2 regions of the Cellulomonas olei genome follow, and region 2 is predicted to be linked to the other one. Evidence: predicted binding sites of a transcription regulator. Region 2 holds the regulator's gene; the other holds the start of a gene.
The links. Region 2 encodes LexA, which represses DNA repair genes until DNA is damaged. Its sites were predicted from a motif close to TCGAACANNTGTTCGA; they were not measured.
Positions count from the first base shown of each region.

Region 1: the regulator LexA is predicted to act here: its motif matches at 2,559-2,574, upstream of ruvA (Holliday junction branch migration protein RuvA).

Region 1 is NZ_JBCLVN010000004.1:174,980-182,511, reverse strand. Features, by position in the region: gene secD (protein translocase subunit SecD) at 1-261, opposite strand, end outside; gene yajC (preprotein translocase subunit YajC) at 349-762, opposite strand; gene ruvB (Holliday junction branch migration DNA helicase RuvB) at 858-1,883, opposite strand; gene ruvA (Holliday junction branch migration protein RuvA) at 1,876-2,496, opposite strand; gene ruvC (crossover junction endodeoxyribonuclease RuvC) at 2,605-3,174, opposite strand; gene AAHH18_RS02305 (YebC/PmpR family DNA-binding transcriptional regulator) at 3,358-4,113, opposite strand; gene pdxT (pyridoxal 5'-phosphate synthase glutaminase subunit PdxT) at 4,198-4,815, opposite strand; gene AAHH18_RS02295 (pyridoxal phosphate-dependent aminotransferase) at 4,826-6,040, opposite strand; gene AAHH18_RS02290 (NUDIX hydrolase) at 6,093-6,707, opposite strand; gene pdxS (pyridoxal 5'-phosphate synthase lyase subunit PdxS) at 6,704-7,532, opposite strand, start outside.
Region 2 is NZ_JBCLVN010000055.1:8,506-16,037, forward strand. Features, by position in the region: gene AAHH18_RS15025 (LysR family transcriptional regulator) at 1-808, opposite strand, end outside; gene AAHH18_RS15030 (aminotransferase class V-fold PLP-dependent enzyme) at 890-1,954, shown strand; gene lexA (transcriptional repressor LexA) at 2,064-2,804, opposite strand; gene AAHH18_RS15040 (LysM peptidoglycan-binding domain-containing protein) at 3,099-3,536, shown strand; gene AAHH18_RS15045 (DUF6544 family protein) at 3,993-5,141, opposite strand; gene AAHH18_RS15050 (MarR family winged helix-turn-helix transcriptional regulator) at 5,138-5,599, opposite strand; gene nrdR (transcriptional regulator NrdR) at 5,783-6,298, shown strand; gene AAHH18_RS15060 (S9 family peptidase) at 6,378-7,532, shown strand, end outside.

The sequences.
Region 1 (7,532 bases), on a different contig from region 2:
GGCGACACCCGAGGAGTCGACGCGCTGCCGGATCACCTGGATCGCCTGGTTGATGGTCTCTTGCGTGACCTGCGACTCGTCCTCGGCGACCGGCGCGAGGATCAGCTGCGTGCCGCCCTCGAGGTCGAGCGCGAGCTTCGGCGTCCACGTGGCGTCGGAGAGGCGCGTGCCCGCGAAGATCGTGGCGAAGACCGCGACGGTCAGGACGGCGAGCGTGATCAGGGTGCGCGCCGGGTGCCGGCGGCGGGTGGGTGGGGCCAACGGATCGTCTTCTCTCGTGCGCGTACCGCCCGCGGGCTGCGGGCGGTACGGGTGGTGGGCGGCCGGCCCGGTGGCCCGGCCCCTCGACTACTGCTGCGGCTTCTTGCGGCCGTCCGGGCCCTCGTCGTCGCGCGGCGGCTGCAGCGAGGACAGGTCGTCCGGCACGTCGATGAGACCCGGCGGCACGGCGCCGGGCTCGTCGCGCCACTCGGCGTCGTCCTCGTCCTCGACCTCGTCCTCCTCGACCGGCGGCTCGACCAGGCGGGCGATCGCGGCCTTGATCCAGCGCGACCGGTTGCCCGGGGTCGACTCGAGCGTCACGACGTCGTCCTCGACCTCGACCACGGTGCCGTACATGCCCGAGCCGGTCATGACCTCCTGGCCCGGCTGCAGGTTGTCCCGGAAGCTCAGCTGCTGGCGCTGGGCCTTCCGCTGCCGGGAGGACAGCAGGAACATCGCCCCGAGCCCGATGGCGAGGATGAGGAGAAACGAGTAGTCCACGGAGAAACAGCTCCTGATCGCGTCTGACGTCGGCCGCAGTCTAGGCGCCACGGTCCCGGGCACCTAACGAGCGGGGACGCCGGCGGGTTCCCCGCTCAGCCGAACAGCGTGTCCGTGGGCGCCGGCGCCGCGAGCCCGAGGTGCGCCCAGGCGTCGGGCGTCGCGACCCGGCCGCGCGGGGTCCGGCCGATCAGGCCCTCGCGGACGAGGAACGGCTCGGCGACGGTCTCGACCGTCTCGGGCTCCTCCCCGACGGCCACCGCGAGCGTCGTCAGGCCGACCGGACCGCCCCCGAAGCGGGTGCACAGCGCGGTGAGCACCGCCCGGTCGAGGCGGTCGAGCCCGCGCACGTCCACCTCGTACACCTCGAGGGCGGCGCGGGCCGCGTCGAGGGAGAGGGTGCCGTCCCCGCGCACCTGCGCCCAGTCCCGCACCCGGCGCAGCAGCCGGTTCGCGATGCGCGGCGTCCCGCGGGAGCGCGACGCGATCTCCGCGGCGGCGTCGTGCGCGAGCGGCACACCCAGCAGCCCGGCCGACCTCAGCAGCACCCGCTCGAGCTCGTCGTCGGCGTAGAAGTCGAGGTGGCCCGTGAAGCCGAACCGGTCCCGCAGCGGCGCGGGCAGCAGGCCGGCGCGCGTGGTCGCGCCCACCACCGTGAACGGCGGCAGCGACAGCGGGATGGCGCTGGCCCCCGCGCCCTTGCCCACGACCACGTCGACGCGGAAGTCCTCCATCGCCACGTACAGCAACTCCTCCGCGGGACGCGCGAGGCGGTGGATCTCGTCGAGGAACAGCACCTCGCCCTCCTCGAGCGAGGACAGGATCGCCGCGAGGTCCCCCGCGTGCTGGATCGCCGGGCCGCTCGTGACGCGCAGCGACGTCCCCAGCTCCGCCGCGATGATCATGGCCAGCGTCGTCTTGCCGAGCCCGGGCGGGCCGGACAGGAGCACGTGGTCCGGTGCGCGCCCCCGGCCGAGAGCCGCCTGCAGCACCAGCGAGAGCTGCTCGCGCACCGCCCGCTGCCCGACGAACTCCGCGAGGTGGCGGGGCCGCAGCGCCGCCTCGGCCGCCCGCTCGAGGTCGTCGGCCTCCGGGCGCACGACGGAGTCCGCGTCAGCCACGCCCACCGCCCAGGGCCCGGAGCGCCGCGCGCAGCACGCCCGCGACCTCGGACTCGGCGACCGGCTCGTCGCCGCCCTCCAGCACACCCGCGACCGCGTCGGCCGCCGCCTTCTGGTTCCAGCCCAGCCCGACCAGCGCCTCGACGACCTGGTCGCGGCGGTCGCCGGGGCGCGCCGCGACCGCCGGGCCGCCCGGGACGCCGACCGCCGCGGGGGCGCCGAGCCGGTCGGCGAGCTCGAGGACGATCCGCTGCGCGCCCTTGTGCCCGATGCCGGGGACCCGCTTGAGGGCCGCGAGGTCCTCGTCCGCGACCGCGCGCCGCAGGCCGTCCGGGGTGTGCACCGCGAGCATCGCCAGCGCGAGCCGGGGCCCGACGCCGCTGACCGTCTGGAGCACCTCGAACACCTCCCGCTCGTCGCCGTCCGCGAACCCGAACAGCGTCAGCGAGTCCTCGCGGACGACGAGCGAGGTGTGCAGCGTGGCCTGCTGGCCGACGCGCAGGCCCGCGAGCGTGGCCGGGGTCGCCTGCACGAGCATGCCGACGCCGCCGACCTCCACCACGGCGGCGTCCAGCCGCACGGCCTGCACCGTCCCGTGCACCGAGGCGATCACACCGGCTCCTTCCCGTCGGACGCCGCGAGGTCGGACGTCGGCGTGCAGTCTGCCACGGCCGTGCGAACACGTGTACGAACGACACGCGCCGCCCCGCCGGACGCGGGGTCAGGCGCGGACGCGGCGCGCCGCCTGCTCCGCCTGCGCCCAGGCCCGCTGCGCGGCGGTGAGCGAGCCCGGCGCCCGCTGCGGCGCGCCGACCGCCCCCGCGGGGCGCCACAGGTGGCAGATCGCCAGCGCCAGCGCGTCGGCGGCGTCGGCCGGGCGCGGCAGCTCGTCGAGGGACAGCAGCCGCTGCACCATCGACTGCACCTGCGGCTTGTCGGCGCGGCCGTTGCCGGTCACCGCGGCCTTGACCTCCGAGGGCGTGTGCATGGCCACCGGGATGCGGCGACGCGCGGCGGCCAGCATCGCGATGCCCGCGACCTGCGCCGTGCCCATGACGGTCCGGACGTTGTGCTGCGCGAACACGCGCTCCACGGCGAGCGCGTCGGGCGCGTGCTCCTCGAGCCACTCGTCGATGCTCGCCGCGATCACCAGCAGGCGCTGGTCGACGTCCTGCGTGGCCGCGCTCTGCGCGACGCCGACGGCGACCATCCGCACCTTCCGGCCGGGCAGCCCGTCGACGACGCCCAGCCCGCACCGGGTCAGGCCGGGGTCCACACCGAGTACGCGCACCCGGCCATCCTCGCAGCCCCCCGACGCGCCGTCCGGATCCGGGCGGGCGGACACGCCCGGCGTGTCGGTGCGTCCGGATCCGTCCGCCGTCCCGGCAGGCGCCCGGACGCGACGACGCCCCGCGGCGCACGGGGCGGGGCGGGGCGTCGTCGGGCGCGCGGCCGCGGGGGCCGCCACGCGGGGTCAGTCGGCGTCGAGCTCCGCCATGACCTCGTCGGAGGCGTCGAAGTTCGCGTAGACGTTCTGCACGTCGTCGGAGTCCTCGAGCGCGTCGATGAGGCGCAGGATCTTGCGGGCGCCCTCGGCGTCCACCTCGATCTGGGTGGCGGGGTAGAACACCACGTCGGCGGAGTCGTACTCGATGCCGGCGTCCTGCAGCGCGGTCCGGACGGGCACCAGGTCGGTGGCCTCGGACAGCACCTCGTACTGGTCGCCCGCGTCGTTGACCTCCTCGGCGCCGGCCTCGAGCACCGCCATCATGACGTCGTCCTCGGTGGTGCCCTCCTTGGGGACCATGACGACGCCCTTGCGCGAGAACAGGTACGACACCGATCCGGGGTCGGCCATCTGCCCGCCGCTGCGCGTGAACGCCACGCGCACGTCGGCGGCCGCGCGGTTGCGGTTGTCGGTGAGGCACTCGACGAGCACCGCGATGCCGCCGGGGCCGTAGCCCTCGTAGAGGATCGTCTGGTAGTCCGCGCCGCCGGCCTCGGCACCGGAGCCGCGCTTGACCGCGCGCTCGATGTTGTCGTTCGGGACCGAGGTCTTCTTGGCCTTCTGGATCGCGTCGTAGAGCGTCGGGTTGCCCGCCGGGTCACCGCCGCCGGTGCGCGCGGCGACCTCGATGTTCTTGATGAGCTTCGCGAAGAGCTTGCCGCGCTTCGCGTCGATCACGGCCTTCTTGTGCTTCGTGGTGGCCCACTTGGAGTGCCCCGACATCGCTTCCCTCTCGTATCCCGCGCCGTCCCTGCGCTCCCCCGGCCGGCGGTGCGGCGCGACCCGGCAGCGGGTCGCGCCCCGCTCTCACAGGGCGTCGCGGACGATCTCGACGAACAGCCGGTGCACCCGCGTGTCCCCCGTCACCTCCGGGTGGAAGGACGTGGCGAGCAACGAGCCCTGGCGCACCGCGACGATCCTACCGGCGGCGGGCCCGGACTCCACGCGGGCCAGGGCGGTGGCGGCGGGTCCGACCTCCTCGACCCAGGGCGCCCGGATGAAGACGGCGTGCACCGGGTCGGTGTCGCTGCCGGGGACGCCGTCGATGCGCAGGTCGGTCTCGAACGAGTCGACCTGCCGGCCGAAGGCATTGCGCCGCACGGTCACGTCGAGCCCGCCCAGGGTCCGCTGCCCGTCGATGCCGCCCTCGATCCGGTCGGCGAGCAGGATCATGCCGGCGCAGGACCCGTACGCCGGCATGCCGCCCGCGAGCCGCTCCCGCACGGGCGCGTCCAGGTCGAACGCGCGCAGCAGCTTGTCGATGGTCGTGGACTCGCCGCCGGGCAGCACGAGGGCGTCGACGGCGTCGAGCTCGGAGGTGCGCCGCACGGGCACGGCCTCGGCACCGCTGCCGCGGAGGGCGGCGAGGTGCTCGCGGACGTCGCCCTGCAGGGCGAGGACACCGATGGTGGGGGAAGCGCTCACGCGCCTCATCCTACGAATCGGCGGTGACTGCTCCGTCCAGCGCCTCGCGCACGGCCGCCGGGACCTCGACGGCCTGCCACGCGTCGACCATGTCGGCCAGGCGGGACAGCCCCTCGAGCAGGGCCGTGCGCTCGCTCGCGAGCGAGACCCGGACCATGCCCTCGCCCCCGGCGCCGAACGCGCTGCCGGGCGAGACGGAGACGTGCCGCTCGTCGAGCAGCCGCAGGGCGAACGCCTCCGAGTCGGTCGTCGCGGCCGAGACGTCGACCATGAGGTAGAACGCCCCGCGCGGCGGCACGGACGGCACGCCGCGCGCGTCGAGCAGCGCCACCGCGGCGTCGCGCCGCTCCCTGTAGGACGCGACCGCGGCGGCGACGTCGTCCTGCGGCCCGGACAGCGCGGCGAGGGCGGCCCGCTGGCTGACGGAGGACGGGCAGGCGACGGTCGCCTCGGCGACCTGGCCGAGCAGGTCGATCACCCCGGGGTCGCGCGAGACGACGTAGCCGAGGCGCCAGCCCGTCATCGCGTACGTCTTGGAGAACGAGAAGAACGTCAGCACGCGGCCGTCGGTGTCGAACGCGGCGGGGCTGGTGTGCGGCTGGTCGAACGTGATGGCCTCGTAGCACTCGTCCGAGAACACCCACAGGTCGTGCTCGCGCGCCAGCTCGACGACGCCCGCGAGCAGCTCGGCCGGGTACATCGCGCCGGTGGGGTTGTTCGGGGAGCAGACCACGACCGCGCGGGTCGCCGGGGTGATCGCCGCCTCGATGTCGGCGAGCGTCGGCACGAACCCGTTCGCGGCCCGTGCCGGGTAGGTGCCGACGCCGACGCCCGCGGCCACGGCGGCCATCCGCCAGTTCGGGAACTCCGGGTCCGGCACGAGGATCTCGTCCCCCGGCCCGGCGAGCGCGTTGATCGCCATGGCGAGCCCGTGCATCGCGCCGTGCGTGACGACGACGTCGGCCGCGGTGACGTCGAGGCCGTTGACGCGGCGCACCTTCTCGGCCAGGGCCTCGCGCAGCTCGGGGCTGCCGGTGCTGGACGTGTAGCCGGTGTGCCCGGCGGCGGCGTCGCGGCCGGCCGCCTCGACGACGTGCGCGGGCGTCGGCACGTCGGGCTCGCCGATCTCCAGCCGGATGGCCTCCGGGTCGCGCATCGCCAGCTCCATGAGCGTGCGGATGCCGCTGCGGTGCATGCGGGTCACAGGGGAGGTCGAGATGGGCACCGGCCGACGATACCTGAACCGCGACCCCCGAAGTTACCCCCCGGTACGGAAATCAGTCGTCGCGCTGGAGGCCGAGGTGGCGCACGGTCCCGTCCCACCCGCCGAGCAGCGGCCGCACGAGGTCCGGCAGCCCCTCGGGGAACACCTCGCGGCTCTCCGCGGCCAGGTCGTCCAGGTGCCACCACCGCAGCTCGTCCAGCAGGTCGAGCTCGACGTCCGTCCAGCCCGCCCGGTCGATCGCCCCGGTGTCGAGCGCCGACCCGACGCGCGCCAGGAAGAACACCTCGTCCTGGCGGCACCGCTCGGCGTAGAAGTCGAACACCGCGGACCGCGTCAGCACCGGCCCCACCAGCGCCCCGTCGTCCAGCAGCAGCCCGGTCTCCTCGCGCAGCTCCCGCAGCGCGGCGGCACGCTCGTCCTCCCCCGGGTCGATGCCCCCGCCGACCGTGAACCACCAGGACCGCTCCGGCTGGTCGGCGTCGTGCCCGCGCACCAGCAGCAACCGGTCGTCCGCGTCGAGCAGCAGCACGCGGGCGGCCCGCCGGAACCGCAGGCCGTCCTCCCCCAGCACCCAGTCGGCACCGAGCGCCGACGCCGTCGCGGACGGCGACGGCCCGCCGGCCCCCGCGGGGGTCGACGGGCCGTCGGACGGCAGCGGTCCGGTCACCAGCCGCGCTCGGCCAGACGGTGCGGCACCGGCACGTCGTCGACGTTGATGCCGACCATCGCCTCACCCAGGCCGCGCGAGACCTTGGCGATCACGTCGGGGTCGTCGTAGAACGTCGTCGCCTTGACGATCGCCGCGGCGCGCTGAGCCGGGTTGCCCGACTTGAAGATGCCGGAGCCGACGAACACGCCCTCGGCGCCGAGCTGGCGCATCATCGCCGCGTCCGCGGGGGTCGCGATGCCGCCCGCCGTGAACAGCACGACCGGCAGCTTGCCGGCCCGGGCGACCTCGACCACCAGGTCGTACGGCGCCTGGAGCTCCTTGGCGGCGAGGAACAGCTCGTCCTCCGGCAGCGAGGACAGGCGGCGGATCTCGTCGCGGATGGTCCGCATGTGCGTCGTGGCGTTCGACACGTCGCCGGTGCCGGCCTCGCCCTTGGAGCGGATCATCGCCGCGCCCTCGGTGATGCGCCGCAGCGCCTCGCCCAGGTTGGTCGCGCCGCACACGAACGGCACGGTGAACTGCCACTTGTCGATGTGGTGCGCGTAGTCGGCCGGGGTCAGCACCTCCGACTCGTCCACGTAGTCGACGCCGAGCGCCTGGAGCACCTGCGCCTCGACGAAGTGGCCGATGCGGGCCTTGGCCATCACGGGGATGGACACCGCGTTGACGATGCCGTCGACCAGGTCGGGGTCGCTCATGCGGGCCACGCCGCCCTGGGCGCGGATGTCGGCGGGCACGCGCTCCAGCGCCATGACGGCCACCGCGCCGGCGTCCTCGGCGATCTTCGCCTGCTCCGGGGTGACGACGTCCATGATCACGCCG
Region 2 (7,532 bases):
GCGCCGGGTGGACCGTGACGCCGGGGTGCGGCAGGGCGGCGAGCGCGAGCCCGGGCAGGGTCGCCACCCCGAGCCCCGCGCGGACCAGCCCGAGCACGGCCAGGTAGTCGTCGGTGGCGAAGTCCACCCGGGGCGCGAACCCGGCGCGCGCGCACGCGCCCACGAGCTGCGCGCGGCACTGCGGGCAGCCCGCGATCCACGGGCGGTCCGCGAGCGTGCCGAGCGCCACCGGCTCCCCGGACCGGCGGCCGTCGGCGGCGGGCAGCACCACGAGGACGTCGTCGTCCAGCAGCGGCACCCGGAGCAGGCCGCGGCCCTCCCCGTCGTCCGGCGGCGCGGCGTCCGCGGCGCGGAACGTCAGGGCGACGTCGACCCTGCCGGCGGCGAGCTCGGCGAGCGCCTCGGGCGGCTCCGCCTCGGCGAACGTCGTGCTCAGGCCGGGGTGCTCGGCGCGGAGCGCGGCGAGCGCGGCGGGCAGCAGGGTGGCGGCGCCCGAGGGGAACGCGGCGACGCGCACCCGCCCGGCCCGCAGCGACGCCACGGCCGCGACCTCCTCCAGCGTGGCGTCGAGCGCCGACTGCACGGCGGCGGCGTTCCGGGCGAGCACCAGGCCGGCCTCCGTCAGGCGCACGCCACGCCCCGCGCGGACGACGACCGGCGTGCCGACCGCCCGCTCCACCGCCCGGAGCTGCTGGCTGGCGGCGGGCTGCGTCAGCCCGAGGGCGCGCGCGGCGGCGGTCACGCTGCCGGTGTCGTGCACCGCGCGGACGAGGCGGAGGGCGGCGGCGTCGAGCGGTCGGGGCGACATCCTCGGAGCATAAGTTAGACGCATGGGTACGGGAGAAACTGGCGCTTGTCCGCATGAGCGTCTCCGGGCAGAGTCTCCGGCATGCGATCCCTCGACGAGCTCCGCGCCGACTTCGACCCCGCGCCGGGCTACCTGAACGCCGCGACCGCGGGCGTCGCGCCGCGGCGGACGGTGCAGGCGCTCCGGGACGACCTGGACCGCTGGGGCGGCGGCCGGCTCGACGTGCCGGGCTACGAGGCGGCCGTCCGCGCCGCGCGCGCGTCGTTCGCGCACCTCGTGGGCCTGCCCGTGGCACGCGTCGCGATCGGGTCGCAGGTCTCGGCGATGACCTCGCTCGTCGCGGGCTCCCTCCCGGACGGCGCGCGGGTCGTCTGCGTGGACGGCGACTTCACGTCCGTGGTGTTCCCGTTCCTCGCGCAGGGCGACCGGATCCGGGTCGAGCACGTGCCGGCCGCGCGGCTGGCCGAGGCGGTCGTGCCCGGCGTGGACCTCGTGGCCTACGCACTGGTCCAGTCGGCCACGGGGGAGGTGCTCGACGACGAGGCCGTGGTCGCGGCGGCGCGCTCGGCCGGTGCCCGCACGCTGTGCGACCTGACGCAGGCGGCCGGGTGGCTCCCCGTGGACGCGGGCCGGTACGACGTGTCCGTCACGGCCGCGTACAAGTGGCTCTGCGCCCCGCGCGGCACCGGGTTCCTCACCGTGCGCGAGGAGGCGCAGGACGGGCTGCGACCCGCGCAGGCGGGCTGGTACGCCGGCGAGGACCCGTGGGCCTCCTGCTACGGGCCCGCGATGCACCTGGCGTCCGACGCGCGCCGGTACGACGTCTCCCCGGCCTGGCAGGCCTGGCTCGGTGCCGCGGAGTCGCTCGACGCGTTCGCCACGACCGACCCCGCCGCCGTGCGGGCGCACGGGGTCGGCCTCGCGGACGCCCTCCGCGCGGGGCTGGGCCTGGAGCCCGGCGGGTCCGCCGTCGTCAGCCTCGCGGACCCGGACGGCAGCCGCCTGGCCGCCCTGGGCGCGGTCGGGTGCCGCGTGGCCGGGCGCGCCGGGCGCGTCCGGCTCGCCTTCCACGTCTGGAACGACGAGGAGGACGTCGCGCGCGCCCTCGCGGCGCTGACGCCGTCGGGCGGGGACGCTGCGGCCTGAGCGCGGCGGGTCGCCCGAGGGGCGGTCGACGTCCGCGGGCGTCCCCGGCCCGGTGGTCCGGGCGGGCGCCGCCGCCGCCGAGGTCCGGGCGGCGTCGCGGCGGGCGCCGCTACAGCGCGCGCAGCACCGAGACGACGCGGCCGAGCACCTGGGCGTGGTCGCCGTCGATCGGCGAGTACGCGGGGTTCTGCGGCATCAGCCAGACGTGGCCGTCGGTGCGCTTGAGCGTCTTGACGGTCGCCTCGCCGTCGAGCATCGCGGCGACGATCTCGCCGTTCTCGGCCACGGGCTGGCGGCGGACGACGACCCAGTCGCCGTCGCAGATCGCGGCGTCGACCATCGAGTCGCCGACGACCTTGAGCAGGAACAGGTCGCCGGCGCCGACGAGCTGGCGGGGGAGCGGGAAGACGTCCTCGACCAGCTGCTCGGCGAGGATGGGCCCGCCGGCGGCGATCCGGCCGACCACCGGCACGTAGGCCGCCTCGGGCGCGCCGTCGCGGGGGGCGCTGTCCTCGTCGCCGAGGCCCGCGACGCCCGGCAGGGGGGCGACGCCGCGCGAGTCGTCCGGCTGGACGACCTCGATGGCGCGCGGCCGGTTGGGGTCGCGTCGCAGGTAGCCCTTGCGCTCGAGCGCGGTCAGCTGGTGCTTGACGCTCGACGGGCTCGTGAGGCCGACGGCGTCGCCGATCTCGCGCATGCTCGGCGGGTAGCCGCGGGACTCGACAGAGGCCCGCACGGTCTCCAGCACCAGGCGCTGCCTCGGGGTCAGCCCGTCGCCCTCGGCGTCGAGCTCGACCACGGCAGGCCCGTCTGCCGCGCCCGCCGTCGCGCCGGATCCCTCGATGGCCATCTCCGCTCCCGTCTCCGTGGCGCCGGTGCCTGCCGCACCCGTCCGCCGAGCCGGGCGACCGCGCAGGTCACGGGGCTGCGGACCCACCCGGCGGCGTCCGCCCGGCGGTCGTGTCAGACCCTCGTGGTGCGCTGTTCCCGACGTCCCCGAGCGTAGGGCGCGCGGACGGGTGGATCAAACACCTGTTCGATCGTGTCTCGACATCGCGCTCCGGGTGTGGTTCAGTTCGTACAGACGTTCGAACGAACAGGTGTTCGGCGGGTCGCGAGGCGGCCCAGGAGGGAAGTGGTGGAGATGAGCGCCATCGCAGTGCAGCCGCGACTCGGGACGCGTCCCGTGGCCGAGCGGCCGGCCCGTCCTCGTCCTGCCGCGGTGGGCCCGGTGACGGCGCGGTCCGCCGGCCGGGAGCGCACCGCCGCGCGTCCGTCCGCCGCCCCCGAGGCGACGCTGCACCTGACGCGCCGGGGTCGTGCGGTCCTGCTCGTCCTGGCCCTGCTCGTGGTGCTCGGAGGGGTCGTCGGTGGCCGCGCGGTGGCGGACGGTCCGCAGCAGGCGACCGAGGTCACGACCCACGCCGTGGTGGCCGGCGAGACGCTCTGGCAGATCGCCGCCGACGTGGCGGCCCCGGGCGAGGACGTGCGCGACGTCGTGCTGTGGCTCCAGGAGCTCAACGGACTGCCGGACGCCTCGCTGATGGCGGGTCAGGTGCTGCTGCTGCCTGCGGGCTCCTGACCTGCTGGTCCGGTGCATCCGGGCCGCCGTGAATAACGGCACAGGACGCTTGCGTAATTGGGACGCCTGCCTCTACTGTGGTGCCACCTCGAACGGCTGGCTGGGGGGCTCGCCGCGAGGGACGCGTCGTCGCCGGCACCGTGGGTTCGTCCCGCCGCCCGGCGCGAGGCGTGCAGCAACCGTCCGCGCGAGGCGAGTCGCCCGGACGAGACGGGACGGGGGCGTCCCCACGGGGGTGGCCGCACACGCGGCCACCCCCGTCGTCATGTCCGGCCCGGGCGCACGAGTCCCGGCAGCACGGGCAGCTCCGCTGCCCGGTGCGCCTCGGGGCGGGTCGACGTCGCGGCGTCGCCGCGCTGGGTCGGATGCTCGGCGTCGCCGCGCTGGGTCGGATGCTCGGCGTCGCCGCGCTGGGTCGGATCCTCGGCGTCACCGCGTCGGCGCGACGTCCGGGCGTCACCGCGCCGGTGCGACGTCGTCCAGCACCATCTCGGCGTAGCGGAACGGCTCGCCCGTGCTCGGGTGCCACATCGCGGCGGCCGCCGACGGCAGCCGGCGCCCGTGGTGCACCGCGTAGCCGTCCACCGGTGTCGACCAGCGCTCGCGTGTGAACGACCGCCCGTCGCGCGTGGCGCGGAAGCGGTCGTCGGAGACGAAGTCCACGAGGTCGCCGTCCTCGTCGAACTCGAGCACCGCCCGCACGGAGTGTCCGCCCTGCCGGTACGTCCCCCGCACGCGGCGCGCGTCGAGCTCCTCCCACGTCACGGGTGCGGCGAGCAGCGCGGACGGCGCCATCAGGCAGAGGTCGTTGAACAGCGTCACCGTCTCGCTCCGGTCCATCGCCGGGCCCGCGCCGCGCAGGACGGGGACGACGGAGAGCAGGTCACCCCGCATGGTGGCCCTGCCCTCGGTCAGCACGTGCAGCACGTCGACCGGGAGCCCCGCCGCGGTGGCGTCCAGCAGGAAGTGCCGGGTGGGGCGGGGGCCGGCGGTGTCCACCTGCTCGCCGGTGAAGGTCATCCACCGGTCGGACGGCCCGCTGCGGATCCGGCCGTGCAGCGTCACGCGCACGGCGGTCACCGGCGGGCGACCGACGCTGTCGGTGCGCCGCAGGTAGCGGGCGACGGCGGCCGGGAGCGTCGCGAGGTCGTCCGCGGTGACGGCGCCCGCCCGGTCGGCGTCGGCCCGGACGTCGGCTGCGGCGAGGGCGGCCGCGACGCCGCGGCGGTACCGCGCGCGGGCGGACCGGTGCCCCGTCGCGCACCACCCGTGCAGGACCGCGATCCCGAGCACGACGTTCGCGAGGGTGCCCCAGCGGGCGTCGCCGTGCGACACCACGAGCACCTGGGACGCCACGACCGCGACCGCGCCGGTCCGCCACCAGGTCGGCCGGTCGGCGATCAGGGCGGCGCCGGCCCCGATGAGGAGCACCGCCGTGGCGAGCCACGCGAGGCCCTCCGCCGACCCGACCGCCGGGGGTGCGGCGTCGCCGGCCAGGCCCGGACCTCCGGGTGTGGCGGCGAGCACGAGCAGGTGCGCCGCGCCGTGCGCCACCGCGAGCGCGCCCACGGCGAGGTGGACAGTGCTCCTGGGTCGGCCGGTCACGCGGGGGTCCTCCCGTCGGCGAGCGCGGCGAGGCACCGGCCCACGAGGTCGGCGAGCCGGGCCAGGTCGGCGTCGTCGAGGCCGGCGAACACCCGCGCGACGAGCCCCTGCTGCTGGGCGACCGCGGCGGGGGAGTCGAACAGCTCGGCGACCCGCGGTGTGGTGCGCAGGCGCGTGGCCCGGCGGTCCGCCGGGTCGGGGACCAGGTCCACCAGGCCGCGACGCTGGAGCTGCAGCGCGATCTGCTTGACGTTCTGCCGTGAGGTGCCGACGACCTCCGCGGCGCGCGTCAGCGTCGGGTGCTCGCCCGGGAAGCCGCGCACGAGCACCGCGAGCAGCAGCCACTGCCGGCTCGTGACGCCGTAGCCGGTGAGGGCCTCGTCCGTGTGGCGCGTCAGGTGCTGCCCGAGCACGAACAGCGTCCCGAACAGCTCCGCCTCGTCTGCCGCGCGCGTCATGTGCGTAAGGTATTACGGATCGCGCGGGTCCCGCGGGGGACGGAGGTCCCTCCGTGGGACGTCCCGGGGCCGGGACGGTGTTGCACCGGGTGCGGCGCCGGTCCTACCGTGTCCCGGTCGTCCGGGAGGGCGCGGCGCCCGCCGCCGTGCCGGCCGCACGACCCGGACCTGCTGGAGGCCCTCATGCACTGCCCGTTCTGCCGCCACGCGGACTCGCGCGTCGTCGACTCCCGCACGTCGGACGACGGTCTGTCCATCCGCCGACGCCGGCAGTGCCCGCAGTGCAACCGCCGGTTCACGACGATCGAGACGGCCAGCCTCTCCGTGGTGAAGCGGTCCGGGGCCACGGAGCCGTTCAGCCGCGAGAAGATCGTGAACGGCGTCCGCAAGGCGTGCCAGGGCCGGCCGGTGAGCGAGGACGACCTCGCGCTGCTGGCGCAGCGGGTCGAGGAGACGCTGCGCGCGAGCGGGTCCGCGGAGCTGGACGCCTACGAGATCGGCCTCGCGATCCTCGGGCCGCTCCGCGACCTGGACGAGGTCGCGTACCTGCGCTTCGCGAGCGTCTACCAGGCCTTCAGCAGCCTGGACGACTTCGAGGCCGCGATCACGGTGCTGCGCGCCGAGAACGAGGTGGCGGACGCCGCGCGTGCCGCGGGGGCCGCCACGACCGGCGAGGGCGACGCCCCGGCCGTCTCCTGAGAGGGTCGGTGCGGCCGGCGGGGTGACCTCCGGCGCTGCGACGCCCGGCCCCGGTACCGGGCGTACTACGGTCGGTCGGGTGATCCCCACCGACCTCTCGCTCCTGCACGTCCCCGGAACCCCCGCGCTCGGTCCGGACGGCTCGTACGCCGTCGTCTCCCGCACCGCGCCCGACCTCGACCTCGACGAGTACACCGGCCAGCTCTGGCGGGTGCCGACGGACGGCTCGGGCGAGCCGGTCCGGCTCACCCGCGGCCACCGCGACACGGACCCCCGGGTGTCGCCGGACGGGCGGTGGGTCGCGTTCCTGCGCGCCGAGCCGAAGGGACGTCCCCAGCTGCACGTCGTCGAGGCGGCCGGCGGCGAGCCCGTGCGACTCACCGACGCGCCGCTGGGCGTGCAGACGTCCCGGTGGTCGCCGGACGGGTCCGCGCTCGCGTTCGTCGCGCGGGTGCCCGAGGAGGGCCGGTACGTCGCCGGCGAGGACGCCGGTGCCGAGCGGCCGCGGCACATCACGACGTTCCCGTACCGCAACGACGGCGTGGGCTTCACCCGGGACAAGCGGCGGCAGCTGTTCGTCGTGCCGGTGCCGGCCGACCTGCCGGGGCGCAGCACGCCGGCGGAGGGCGACGACGCGGTGCCGGCCCGCCGGGTCACGTCCGGGGAGCTGGACGTCGAGCAGGCCGAGTGGCTCCCCGACGGGCGCCACGTGGTGGTGGTGGCGGCACGCCACGCCTCGCGCGACGAGGACCTGCGCGCCGACGCCGTGGTGGTCGACACCGCGGAGGGTGCGGACGCGGCGCCGCGCGCGCTGACCGACGCGGACGCCGGCAGCACGCTGGCGGTCTCGGCCGCGCTGCCGTCGCCCGACGGGACGACGCTGTGGCTGCTCGCGCAGGACATGGGGACGTCCGGGAGGGACTTCGTCGCCCGGCAGACCGGCCTGTACCGGCTCGGCCTGACCGCGGGCGCGGACGGTGACGCCGGCCCCCGGGCGGACGGGCAGCCGCAGCGGCTGACCGACGAGGAGGCCGTGGACCTGGACCCCGGCACCTTCGCGGTCACGGCCGACGGCGTGCTGGCCGGGGTTCTCCACCGGGGGACGGTGCTGCTGCGCGAGCTGCGCGCCGACGGCTCCGCGCGCGACCTCGTGACCGGGGAGCTGGCGGTGCACGGCGTGGCGGCCGCACCGGGCGCGCCGGTCGCCGTGGTCGCCGCCGCAGGCCCGCTGACG